DNA from 4 places in the Mammaliicoccus vitulinus genome. Region 3 is predicted to be linked to each of the others. Evidence: riboswitches for the same ligand, from Rfam matches in the RefSeq annotation. Region 3 holds a riboswitch; each other region holds the start of a gene.
The links. Region 3 has a riboswitch for thiamine pyrophosphate ahead of PYW35_RS01720 (thiamine phosphate synthase). Riboswitches for the same ligand answer to the same signal wherever they lie in the genome.
Positions count from the first base shown of each region.

Region 1: linked by a shared signal. The riboswitch ahead of PYW35_RS09215 (ECF transporter S component) and the one ahead of PYW35_RS01720 (thiamine phosphate synthase) in region 3 are both predicted to bind thiamine pyrophosphate.
Region 2: linked by a shared signal. The riboswitch ahead of thiD (bifunctional hydroxymethylpyrimidine kinase/phosphomethylpyrimidine kinase) and the one ahead of PYW35_RS01720 (thiamine phosphate synthase) in region 3 are both predicted to bind thiamine pyrophosphate.
Region 4: linked by a shared signal. The riboswitch ahead of PYW35_RS01040 (3-oxoacyl-ACP reductase) and the one ahead of PYW35_RS01720 (thiamine phosphate synthase) in region 3 are both predicted to bind thiamine pyrophosphate.

Region 1 covers NZ_CP118974.1:1,820,575-1,823,791, reverse strand. The annotation lists gene PYW35_RS09220 (ABC transporter ATP-binding protein) at 1-1,093, opposite strand, end outside; gene PYW35_RS09215 (ECF transporter S component) at 1,105-1,680, opposite strand; TPP riboswitch at 1,772-1,876, opposite strand; gene PYW35_RS09210 (hypothetical protein) at 2,048-2,173, opposite strand; gene auxA (lipoteichoic acid stability factor AuxA) at 2,321-3,217, shown strand, end outside.
Region 2 covers NZ_CP118974.1:727,703-730,919, reverse strand. The annotation lists gene thiE (thiamine phosphate synthase) at 1-365, opposite strand, end outside; gene thiM (hydroxyethylthiazole kinase) at 366-1,157, opposite strand; gene thiD (bifunctional hydroxymethylpyrimidine kinase/phosphomethylpyrimidine kinase) at 1,150-1,962, opposite strand; TPP riboswitch at 2,078-2,176, opposite strand; partial or broken gene PYW35_RS13290 (aggregation-promoting factor C-terminal-like domain-containing protein) at 2,302-2,574, opposite strand.
Region 3 covers NZ_CP118974.1:375,877-379,093, reverse strand. The annotation lists gene PYW35_RS01735 (hypothetical protein) at 1-189, opposite strand, end outside; gene PYW35_RS01730 (YflT domain-containing protein) at 439-768, opposite strand; gene PYW35_RS01725 (hypothetical protein) at 788-1,183, opposite strand; TPP riboswitch at 1,347-1,455, shown strand; gene PYW35_RS01720 (thiamine phosphate synthase) at 1,510-2,103, shown strand; gene thiO (glycine oxidase ThiO) at 2,096-3,202, shown strand; gene thiS (sulfur carrier protein ThiS) at 3,199-3,217, shown strand, end outside.
Region 4 covers NZ_CP118974.1:212,743-215,959, forward strand. The annotation lists gene PYW35_RS01035 (NtaA/DmoA family FMN-dependent monooxygenase) at 1-917, opposite strand, end outside; gene PYW35_RS01040 (3-oxoacyl-ACP reductase) at 946-1,698, opposite strand; TPP riboswitch at 1,807-1,906, opposite strand; gene PYW35_RS01045 (IS3 family transposase) at 2,184-3,080, opposite strand; gene PYW35_RS01050 (helix-turn-helix domain-containing protein) at 3,056-3,217, opposite strand, start outside.

The sequences.
Region 1 (3,217 bases), 1.2 Mb from region 3:
TCAACATTTCATTAGTTTTTTCGTAAGCGGTATTTTTATCTTGATGTGAGAAATTAATCATAATTTCATTGAAAACAGATATTTCTATAAATTGTAATTCTGGATTTTGGTACACAAAGTACATATGTTTGGATGCATCTTTCACTTTCTTAATGTGCTCATCTTTATATTTAATTTGTCCCTTATACTTTATAAGCTGCATAAGTGACTCTAAAAAGGTGGTCTTTCCAGCACCATTTTCTCCTGTAAGCGCAATCCACTCGCCTCTATATATAGACAAGTTATCTACATGGAATAAGTTCTTGTGCTTGCGCAGTATATCTAAATGATTAATATTTAATAATGTTTCTTGTGTAGAAGGTATTTCACTTAACTTTGGCGCGTAATGCCAAGAGTTTGGATGCCACACACCATAGTCATTTAGAACATCCGTATGATTACGTAATATATCATCAGGTGTACTATCGTGTGTGATTTCTCCGTGCTCGTTCATCACAATTACTCTGTCTACATAATTCCAAATATAGTCTACTTTATGCTCTACAATCACTACAGTTTGATTTTGCCAATTTTGCATAATTAAATCCCATAGCTGCGTTGTAGATTGATGGTCAAGCATAGCAGTAGGTTCATCTAGAAATAATGTACTCGTATCTTGTAACAATATAGAAGCAATGGCTAATTTTTGTTTCATGCCTCCGCTTAAACGGTTGATTTTCAATGAAGGATCAGCATTTAAATTTACTTTATTCATTGCTTCAATAATTAACTTATCCATCTCAGTAGGTGGAATATTCATGTTTTCCAACACGAAGGCTAATTCTTCTTTAATTTCTGGCATACAAAATTGTGTATCGGGATCTTGGAATATAACGCCAGGAAGGGTATCTATTTTTTTAGAATCGACTTTCATTGGAATATCCATTGATCTCGGAATAATGCCACTTAAAACATTTAATAACGTGCTTTTTCCTGAACCACTAGGTCCTAATAAAAGTACTTTTTCTTTATCGTTAATTTGAATATCTAAATTTTTGAAAATAATGCGTTTATCGTCAGGATACTTAAGTCTTAAATTTTTTAGTGATAACAATTGGCTAACTCCTATAATAAGTCATAATCTTTTTTAGATGCTGGTCTAAACAACTTAGTGACACCAGTTTGGTCAAGTGCTCTTACAATCGCATATCCTAATGCGCCACCTACAATCGCGCCACTCAATATTCTAATTGCGAACATTAAGATTACATTCCATAATGCAACATCACTTAAATAATTATAGAACCAATCAATAGGTAGTGTGATAATACCAGCAGTCATCCCAGCTACAACAGCAACAGATAACTTTCTCGTTTTATAACGAACTGCCAAAAAGACAATTTCGCAAGCTAAACCTTGAAGTAATGCATAGATAAATGTAGGGATATCAAATTGTCCCATTACAATTGTTTCACCAGCACCTGCAGCAAATTCAGCAAGTAATGCGACACCTGGTTTTTGAATTATTAAATACGTTACAATTGCTGCAATAAACCAAAGGCCATATACTGATTGTTCTAAATGTAATCCTAAAGGTTTTAAAATTTCATATGGAATCCATAAAAATTTATAAATGATTGCAAATAACGCACCAATCAATACCGTAACTAGAATATCAGACAAAGTTAATCTTTTTGACATGTTATATATCTCCTTTTTTATAAAAAAATGTGCACTCCTATATCTAAATAGAAGCGCACAAAAATATTGTTATCATTTAAAATGAATATTATATGATTTACGAACACTTTCCTACGCTAGTATCATCTAGATCAGGTACAAAGGGTTCAGACCTTTTCATGTCTGTCTCAGTTTTTAAACACCCCTAGTGCAGTTATTAAATTGTTAACACTACGATAAGTCTTATCATACCTTTTGTCAATAGGTTATAATAAACGTGAAATCTATTTTTTTAAAAGAATGAGTTGATTATAAGCATAATAAAATCCTCCATGAAATGAAGTATTCATTTACGATGGAGGATTATTATACAGATGAGGGAAATAGATTATTCGAAAGTATCTTGAATATTATCTTTTGTTTCGTCTTGTCCTTTTTTATCATCTTTTTTATGATCTTGTTCCTTTTTCTTAGCTTTTTCTGCTTCGTCTTTATGTTTATCGTTTTGAGTCATGATAACACTCCTTTAAAATGTATGATATTATTATATACCCAACTACGTATGAGTTTTAAACTTCTTGCTAGTACTTGGGACCGATTTTCAATATAATTAAAGACAATTGAAAACGAAACAATTATAATGTTCAATGAGGTGAAGAACATGTCTATAAAGAAAAAAAGCTGGGAAGTTCATTTTAGTCGTATTATAGGTATATTCATTTTAATTACAGGATTACTTATATTATTTAATGCGCCACGTATTAAAGATTATAATATCAAAGATTCAAATGATATCCATATAAGAAATATTTGGGACTTTTTTGTAGCTTTTTTTGATGAACTGGTTAGAATAATGCACCATTATATTGGTGGTTTTCCAGTGATAGCAGCAATCATAATTTTATTGATTGGTATTTTTGTTTTACTTATTGGACGTACTTTAAGAAGAACGACGAATTATGATTACGATATTTCTATATTTTATATAGGACTAACGATCTTATTAATGATTGTCATTATGATGACGATGTTTCAAGTTTACAGTTTTGCATCATTCTTATTTATCATTCCATTTAGTATTCACGTGGGATATGTTGTTTATAAAAATGAACTGAACCCGATGAATCGTAAAAAACATTATTTATGGATTATCATTTCATATGGTATGTGTTATTTCATTTCACAATTTGCAATGAACCATAATATTGATGCTGCAAATGTAAAACCTATAGATGTAATGAGTATTAATTTATTCTTTATATTATTATGGTGTTTTAGCCAAATGTCCGTTTGGATTAGTTTATATTTAAGAAGATCATTACCAGTAAGTGATGAAGATGCAGAAATGATTATTGATGAAAAATACTCAAGAGTAAAAAATAATCGACTAACGCGTAAAATATTTAGTATGTCTCAAGGTTTTTATCAGAAACTACAAACTTTCAAACAAACAACTTTAGAGAAATTCAATTCTGAAGAGGCTATTGCTAAACGAAAAAAACGTAATGAAAAATGGAAAGAAATGATTAGAATAGAAGACGATGACATTCCTAAATGG
Region 2 (3,217 bases), 350 kb from region 3:
GATTGCTGATATTCTTCTCTATTAGCGACACTTAGACCGATAATTTTACCTTTAAATTTATTTTTAAATTCAGACACATTGCGATCATCTTGACCAACATGTATCCCATCAGCATTTAATTTTACAGCTAAATCTACATCATCATTTACTATAAAAGGTACTTCATACTTTTTACATAGTTCAAATAATTCTTTAGCGAGCACTTCTTTTTCTAATCCTTTTTTACTATTTTTTCCTTTTTCACGAAACTGAAACATCGTAATGCCACCTATTAATGCTTGCTCAACGACCTTGTATAAATCACCGTTAGGCACATCTTGACTTCCTGCAATAAAATATACTTTCAAAGTATTTATATTGAACATTTATTTCACTTCTTTCACATTCTTTTTCTCTGCTACTTGTTCATCTGTTATTATATTTAATTGGTCTATAAAAGCAATTTGGAATGTTCCAGGTAAATGAGCGCCAGGCTGTTGGCTTGCTAACTCACTTGCAATATTATAAGTTGATAAAGCTTCTTCTAAAAGTTCTATTTTTATAGATTTTTCGTTAGATAAAAATGCAGCTACAACAGCACCTAATAAACAACCTCCACCAGTCACTTTAGTCAACATTTCACTGCCGTTATGCAATTCTATAATTTTATTATTACAGGCAATAACATCTACTTTTCCAGTTAAAATAATTGGTAAATTTAATTGTTGATGTGCTTTTTTGGCGATTTTAACAGCGTCTAAAGAACCATCACTGTCAGTACCTTTCATCGTCGTATCTTCTTCGATAAGTGCCAATATTTCAGATGCATTACCTCGAATGACATCTACAACTTCATCATTTAATAAAGTTGTACAGAAAGTCTTTCTTAACAGTGATGCACCTACTGCTACTGGATCTAGAATAACTGGCACGCCATGTTCGTGCATAATTGCAGCATACTCTTTCATATCATATGCTTTATTTGTTGTAATCGTGCCGATATTAATTAAAAAGGCACCAGCTGCTTTTGAAAATTCTTCTGCTTCATCAGGTTCTTCACTCATAGCAGGACTAACACCTAACGATATTAATCCATTCGCCGTAAAATTCTTAACTACATCATTTGTATAACAAACGATTAATGGACTGTTTTCTCTTATTTGTTTTAGTTTACTCATAATCTAATCCCTCGATTTTTTGATATGCAAAGTGATTTACTGGTCCTCTGCCTTTACCGATTTCAGGCGTGTGTTTAATTGCTAAAGTAATAAATCTCTTTGCTACTTCCACCGCTTCTTCTATGGCATGACCTTTCGCTAACTCCGCAGTTATTACAGCACTGAAAGTACATCCTGTGCCATGCGTATGTTTTGTACTAAATCTTTCACTTGTCCAAGTTCTCATGCCATTATTTGTGAATAAATAATCAATTGCATCACCTTCTAGATGTCCACCTTTTATGACGACTCCTTTAGATCCAATTTCATTTAAGAAAAAGTCACCAGCTTTTTTGATTTCCTCTTCAGTTTGAATTTTAAAACCAGTAATGTCTTCCGCTTCAGGAATATTTGGTGTAACGACAGTAGCTTTAGGTAATAATATTTCCTGCAATTTACGCTTACCTTTATCATCCATCAATGAATCACCGCTTTTAGCAACCATTACTGGATCAATAACATATGGTTTACCCGATTGTTCTATAAACGGTTTGATGACGTTCATCATATCTTCTGATGCTATCATACCTGTTTTAATAGCGTGTGGCGCTTCATCATCGAACACACTCTTTAACTGACTTTCTATAACTTCAACAGGTAAATGGTAAACATCTTGAACCCCTAATGTATTTTGGGAAACTATACTCGTTGCTACGGCCATACCATAAACACCAGAAGCTTGAAAAGATTTTAAATCAGCCATTATACCTGCTCCACCTGTTGGATCAGTACCAGCTATTGTTAATGCTATGTTTGGTTTTTTCATGCTATTCCACCTCAAATTTATTTTTTAATAATTTATTATATCTCTACATAGTTATTGTTTAGTTCATAAAAAAATGACCTCTTTTGTAAAAAAGAAGTCAATTAAGTGTATAACATACGTTAATTGACTACTTTCCTACGTTGGCATTATCCAAATCAGGTGTTAAGGGACTGATTAATATCATCTCAGCCAACAGGCGCCCCTAGTAGTCATTTATCTATTTAGTTAATTTAAGATTATCAAATTGAAGCTACACGGTCAAATTAAAAAATCGCCTAGGATATTTCCTAGACGATTGGATTAATACATATTAAGTCACTTTGAATTAAAGTGTATGGCTTACCACCAGTTATTTTGAGAACGGAATGCTAATGCAGCATCTACTGAACCATAACGTTGTTTCGCGTAGTTTAACATACCTTTAGTTTGTTGTTCTACTGAACCAGTTCCCCAACCTTCTTTAGTTTGACCAAGACCTCTGTAGCCATTAGGACTTACAGCATTTGGATTACCACTTGATTCAGGTAAAACGATTGTATTCCACATAGCTTCAGTACCACCTGCAGCCAAGAATTGAGCTTTTGTTGATCCACCAGTGCTAGCTGTTGAAGTTTGAGTTGTTCTAACTTTTTGAGCTGGCGCTTGGTAAGATTGTTGAGCTGGTGCTTGGTAGCTTTGCTGTTGAGCAGGCGCTTTATATGATTGTTGCGCTGGTGCTTTATATGATTGTTTAGGTGCTTGATAGCTTTGTTGTTGAGCTGGTGCTGCAACTTGTTCTTGAGCTTGTTGAACTGGCGCTTGTTGAGCTACTGGCGCTTGAGCTGGCTCAGCTGATTGAGCAGGCGCTTGTAATGATAATTTTTGTCCAACGATGATTAAGTCTGAAGATAAGTTGTTCCATGCTTTTAATTGAGATACTGTTACATCATATTTAGATGCAATTTTACCTAAAGTATCTCCTGAAACTACAGTATATTCTGTAGTTGATGCTGAAGCTGCTTTAGCTTCGTTAACTTTGATGACTTGGTTTGGTAAAATCAAGTTAGATTTTATACCATTTTCTGATTTAATAGCACTTACTGAAGTACCATATTGTTGTGAAATACTAAATAAAGTATCACCAGATTTAACTGTATGAGTTGCTGCATCAGCTGTAGCTGTTACCCCTGTAGTAACTGCAACTGCCGCTGTTGAAACTGCTAATAATTTTTTCATGATTGAATGTTTCCTCCTGTAAGGTTTTCACTTTTTATAT
Region 3 (3,217 bases):
AAATACCGAATTGTAAAATTCAGTCGAATCGCTAAGAGACTCTCCAAACCTCTCATCAATATCATCCTGTAAATCTTTAACATTTAAATCTTCAGGAATCGCATATTCCTCAGTCCTAAATACGCCACCTTTACCATCGGTGATGTACCCCTCTAAATCGTACAGTTCTAACTTAATAATCTTATACATACATCCTCCCTTTCAAGAGTGAATTATAGGTTACACTTACATTATATATAATTACCATTTAATGTCAACTACTTTTTATAAAGTTTTTATATAATTTTTCAAGAATACGTTAGAATACCCTTTTTATAGGTGATTTATTAGGTAACAAGCGTCCAAATTCTTGAATTAATGTACTAAATTTCATAATAAAAACACTCCAATTATTCTTTGGAGTGTTTCTTTTGCTCTATACTTTCATTACCTATCCTATTACAACGCACCTTTTATTCTTTGATCTGTTACAATCAACAGCACGTTTCCTTGCTCTATTTCTTTTATATATTTTTCCGCTTCTTCTTTTTTTACATTAAGTATTTCTAATTTTCTTAGAAATTCATCTTCTTTATATGTGTAACCACCTATATCTTGTCTATTATAATTCACATTTTCTAATTCGGTTTGGCTAACAATCTTTTCTGTGTGTTCTTCGCTTGATGACAATACATAAATATCTTTTTGGCTAATGCCTGTGTCTTTCAGCGTATTAAGATCCGCTTCTAAGTCTTTTTCATTTGTATATACTTTTACAACAGGGTTCATAAATACAACCTCCATCCAATTACTTATTATGTGTTTTTAAATCATTATAGCGTTCTTTAGATATATAGAAATTACTGTTGTCTATGATGAAATCAAAGACTTCTTCTTTCGTAATTCCATTTGGTAATTCGTACGTAACTTCTATTCTTTCATCTTCAATAGCATCTACTAATTTGATTTGTTCGGGCTGAACGGCTATTGCCCTTTTATTATATTTCAGTTTAATGTCCGTTTTCCGTTCTTCAATCAACTGTAATTGATCGATTTTAAATGCTGCGTTAACGAGTTCTTTTATTCTTTGTTCTCTTTTACGTACGCTTCTTCTTTTTTTGAAATCTTTAATATATTTCATTCTAAGAATAAGGTATAAAATCAAAATAATAATTAATGATACGATAAATAAAAGTGTACCCATCTCTCATCCCACCTTTTATGTTATAAACTCTTCAAACGTGTATAATAATCTTGTTATTATATGTTTTAATTCCCTTTATTATTTTTATTAAACTCCATGCTCTTTTACTTTTCTATTTGAACATTCAAACTATTATATGTACAATGAAATTAATAATTAAATAAGTAACCACTGGAAGTGCCTTATTAGAGGCTGAGACTAAAGTAGTGACTTTGGGATTCCCTGAACCTGATCCAGTTCATACTGGCGTAGGAAAGTGGCGTATCTAAAGAAGCTAATTTTTGCGCTATTTTTCTATCTAGAGAAATAGCGCTTTTTTATTTGGAGTGATTCAATTGTTTATTGCCGTTTCACCGTACAAGTATTTGGAACATATTGATTTAGATCATTACATTAGCATTTCTAAGGAGATTGATTTGTTATTGCTCAGAGTGCCTATGAGTCGTGATTCGCTATGTCATTCTATTGAGTATTTAATGGACCATGGTTTTCCTAAAAATAAATTAATGATTCATTCAGATACTTCTCTGCTTGAATTATATGACTTAAGTTTTATTCATTTTCGAGAAAATGATGCGCAAGCTTTTCTATATAAACAAAGTCATGCTCATATTTCAGTGAGCATGTCGACACATTCATCTGAGAGCATTCAACAAGCGCAAATGCATCATTTAGATTTTGTGTTCTTTGGCCACATCTTTGAATCAACTTCTAAAGAAGGCTATGTTCCTAGGACAGCTGCAGAAATCAAACGTGCTACTTCTATTGATATACCTATTTTTGCAATTGGTGGTATTGATCAACATTCTCTTCAATTTCTTCCTAAAGGTTTTCAAGGCATTTGTGCAATTTCGTTTTTCAGAGATTCTAGTACCAAAGAAATTGATTCTTTAAGAAAGGTGTGGAATGCATATGTATGATGTGGTAATTATCGGTTCTGGTGTGATTGGTATGTCTATTGCACGAACGCTAAGTGATAAGGATTCTTTATCTATTGCCGTAATTGACCGAGATGTCCCTGGTTTACATGCTTCATATAAAGCTGGTGGCATGTTAGGTGCTCAAAATGAATTTGTACAAGATACAGCTCTTTACCAACTTGCATTACGTTCAAGAGATTATTTCAAATCTTTGAGCCAAGATTTATACAAAGAAACAAATATTAATATCGATTATCAAGAACATGGCTTAATTAAAATGGCTGCATCAGAAGATGATATTGAATGTTTAAAAGCACAATATCACTTTTTGAATCAGCGAGATCGTTCTGTGACAACGCTTAGTGAAAATAGTTTAAAAGACCTTTGTAACGACTCAATTGATTTCAATCATCATGCCATTTACATTCCTAATGATGGTCAAATTAATGCTTCTAAATATACGAAAGCATTGTTGAAATCTATTAACAATAAAGGCATTGACCGCTTATATCATACCGAGGTCAAATCTTTAAAGCGTTTGAAAGACTGTTATAAAGTTCAAACTTCTCACAGCATTTTGCTTGCCAAAAAAGTTGTTGTAGCTGGAGGTGCATGGAGTAATGACTTACTAGAAAACTATCAAATCGAACCTAAAGTAACAGGGGTTAAAGGTGAAGTGTTGTTACTAGAGCATGAACATCTTAACTTAAAACAAACTTTGTTTATGACGAATGGCTGTTATATCGTACCTAAACGAGGCAATAGATTTTTAGTAGGTGCGACGAGTTATGTAGATGATTATTCTGTTGGTACTTCAACTGAAGGAGAACAATGGTTATTTAACAAAGCAGCCGCATATATTCCACTGTTAAACAGCAGCAACATTATTCATAAATGGTCAGGTATTAGACCATACACTGATCATGAGTGGCCAATCATGGATGAAATAGATAATGGACTGTTTCTCGTTACTGGCCATTATAGAAATGGCATTTTACTTTCACCGATCATTGGAAAGCTCATGGCAGAATGGATCGTCAATGATCAACCACCATCATTAATTAAAGATTTTAAAGCTAAAAGGAGTGTTCATTTATGAAATGTATCATTAATG
Region 4 (3,217 bases), 160 kb from region 3:
CTCAGTTGTTTTATAGCATTTTCAATCGGGAGACGTTTATCTAACTTTTCTTTTTTTAATAAAGCCGCTTCACGTGTTTCTGCAACATAAGTCACTAATCCAGGAAAGACTTTAATATATTTATTCGGCGTGCTACTTTGTTGTATCGCGTCGTTTAATTTTGCTCTGTAAGCTTTTGCTTGTTTTATGTTCCAAGATACAGAATAGACGGCATCTGCATGTTTAACTGCTAATGCTATACCTTGCTTAGAAGCGCCAGCTTGCATAGCGACAGGTTTACCTTGTGGACTACTTGGCGTTGATAAAGGTCCATTTACTTGGAAATGTTCTCCTGAATGGTTAAAAGGTTTAATCTGATCATGTTTAATGAGTTGATTATTGTCGCGATCGTGTATGAAATGCTCTTTTTGCCAAGATGTGAACAGTTTATCCATTAATTCAGCAAATTCATTAGCTTTTTGATATCTTTTGTCATGTGATGGCAAAGCCTCCATGCTATGGTTCTGTGCTTCTAAATCGGACATAGAAGTGACTAAATTCCAACCGACGCGACCGTTTGTAGCATGATCAAGCGTTAAAAGTTGTCGCGCGACAGTATATGGATTCGAAAATGAGCTGGATATTGTTGAGACTAATCCAATATGATGCGTCACTTGTGATATTGCTGTTAAATTTATGATTGGATCTAACCAAAATGCAGGGAGTTCACTGTCTGACTTTGCAGGAAAAGACTGGTTATCAGCAAAGAATACAGCGTCTAACAATCCATTTTCTGAGAGTTGTGCTAACGATTGATAATATGAAATATCTCCAATTTGTTCGATAGATGAATCTTCCATCAGCCATGCAGCTTGATGATGTCCACACCCATATAATAAAACACCGATATTAAGTTGCTCGTTCTTGAAATTGCTCATTCATATTCTCCTTATATAGTTTGAAATTCTAGTTCATCGTCAAACCACCATCTACTGTATAATTCTGACCTGTAATACCTTTAGCTTTATCAGAAGCTAAGAAGCTCACCATATTGGCAACGTCTTGTGGTGTCGTTACTTTTTTTAGTGGTGTAGATTGAGCGATTAAATCGAAAACTTCTGGTGTCGTCACTGAACTCGCATCCGTTGTTTTCAGCAATCCACCCGATACAACGTTTGCTGTCACACCATATTGTCCTAATTCCGCTGCAATATTTCGTGTAAAACCAATTAAACCAGCTTTTGCAGTTGTATACTCATGATATGGTACGACTGGATTTTGGAATAGGTTAGTTCCAATACTTATAACAGCACCTTGTTTTCTTTCTATAAATTGTGGAGCAACACTTTGTACAATATTAAAAGCAGCTTTTAAAGTGCCGTCTATTTGTTGTTGATAATCTTCCCAAGAAAGGTCAACAAAAGCTTTTTGTTGCACAGGATCAAATTTGAAATTAACGAGCGCATTATTAACAACGACATCTATTTGTCCAAAGTGCTTCGTGCTCTCTGTTATTAAATGATCAACTTCTTGACGATTTGTAACGTCTGCTTTAATAGCAATAGCTTGTTCATGACCGATTTCAGCTACAAGGTTTTCAGCTTGTTCTTTGCTACTATTGTAATTGATGACGACTTGATAACCTTCAGATGCCAATGTGCGTGCAATTGTGGCACCCAATCCTCTACTACTTCCTGTAACTAGTACTGTTTTAACCATTTAAATCACTCCTATACAAAATTTAAATAAAAAAATACACAACCTTCCCGTAAGAAAGTTGTGTAAAATTAGAAAACATTTATAAAAAGGCATATTCATCCCTTAAAATTCATTTCACAAACACTTTCCTACGCTAGTATTAACTAGTTCAGGTTCAAAGGGTTTGAGTAAATACTCATCTCAGTTTAAAACACCCCTAGTGCATCTATTTAATTACTTTCAATGTATAGTTTTTAACAAATGATGTCAAGTTTATATTAGTTGATAATACCTTATTAACACTGCCTATTTTAAACAGCTTTATATAAGTATACAAAGTATACTTATATAAACGCAGATATCCAGAAATATAATCGGAGTGAGAGAAGGCGAGACAGGGTGGAAGTCGTGAGTTAAGTCCGAAGTTAATCCAAGACATCGCTCAAGTCGTGAGTTAAGTGCTGAGTTAATCCAAGACTGTACTGAACCCAAAAAGTTGAACTTTTTTAGTATGATATTTGAAAGGTTTGTTTCCTGAATTTTTTAGGAGATAAGCCTTTTAATTTTGATTTGATTCTTTCATTATTATAAAAATGAATATAACGATGTATAGCTTGTTCTAGTTGCTGAAAATCTTCGAATTCTTGACCATAATACATCTCTTGTTTAAGTAGTCCGAAAAAGTTTTCCATAACTGAGTTATCTAAACAATTACCTTTTCTAGACATACTTTGAAATACTTTATTTGCTTTTAATAATTTAGTGTATTGCGAATGTTGATAATGCCAACCTTGATCTGAGTGTATCGTTAAACGATAGCTTAAATCTGGACGCATAGCTATCATTTCTTTTAGTGGATTGATGACAATCTCTAACGAAGGACGTTTTGAAATTTCAAAACTAATAATCTCCGAACTATATAAGTCCATAAAAGGAGATAAATATAATTTTTGGCCATTCTTCAACTTGAATTCTGTAATATCTGTCACTATTTTTTGAAAAGGGACATGTGTTTTAAATCTACGATTTATTATATTTTTAGCGACCTTACCAACTTTACCTTTGAATGATCGAAATTTACGCCCTCTATGCGTAAATTTCGAACAAGATAACCCTAATTCTTTCATTAATCTTCTTACTTTTTTATGATTTACTTTGATACCTCTATTACTTAAATCTTGTGTAACTCTTCGATAACCATAGGTATAATTAGATTCCTTACATATTTCTTTTATTACTTTAATCAGTTCATCATCTTTATTAGGTTTATTGAACTGATTTATCCAATAATAATATACAGATTTAGCTAATTTAGCGACTTTGAATAAAATACTCAATTTTATATTAAGTGTTTCGTGTAGTTCCGTAATGATCTTTACTATTTCTGATTTTTGCTTCCGTATATGTCGGTCAAGGCTTGTAACTTTTTTTGATAAGCAATACCTGCCTTTAACGTTTCAACTTCATTGCGAAGTCTTTCGAGTTCTTCACGTTCATTTTCATTTAGAGATGAATTTTTATTATCAGTTTCCGAATATTT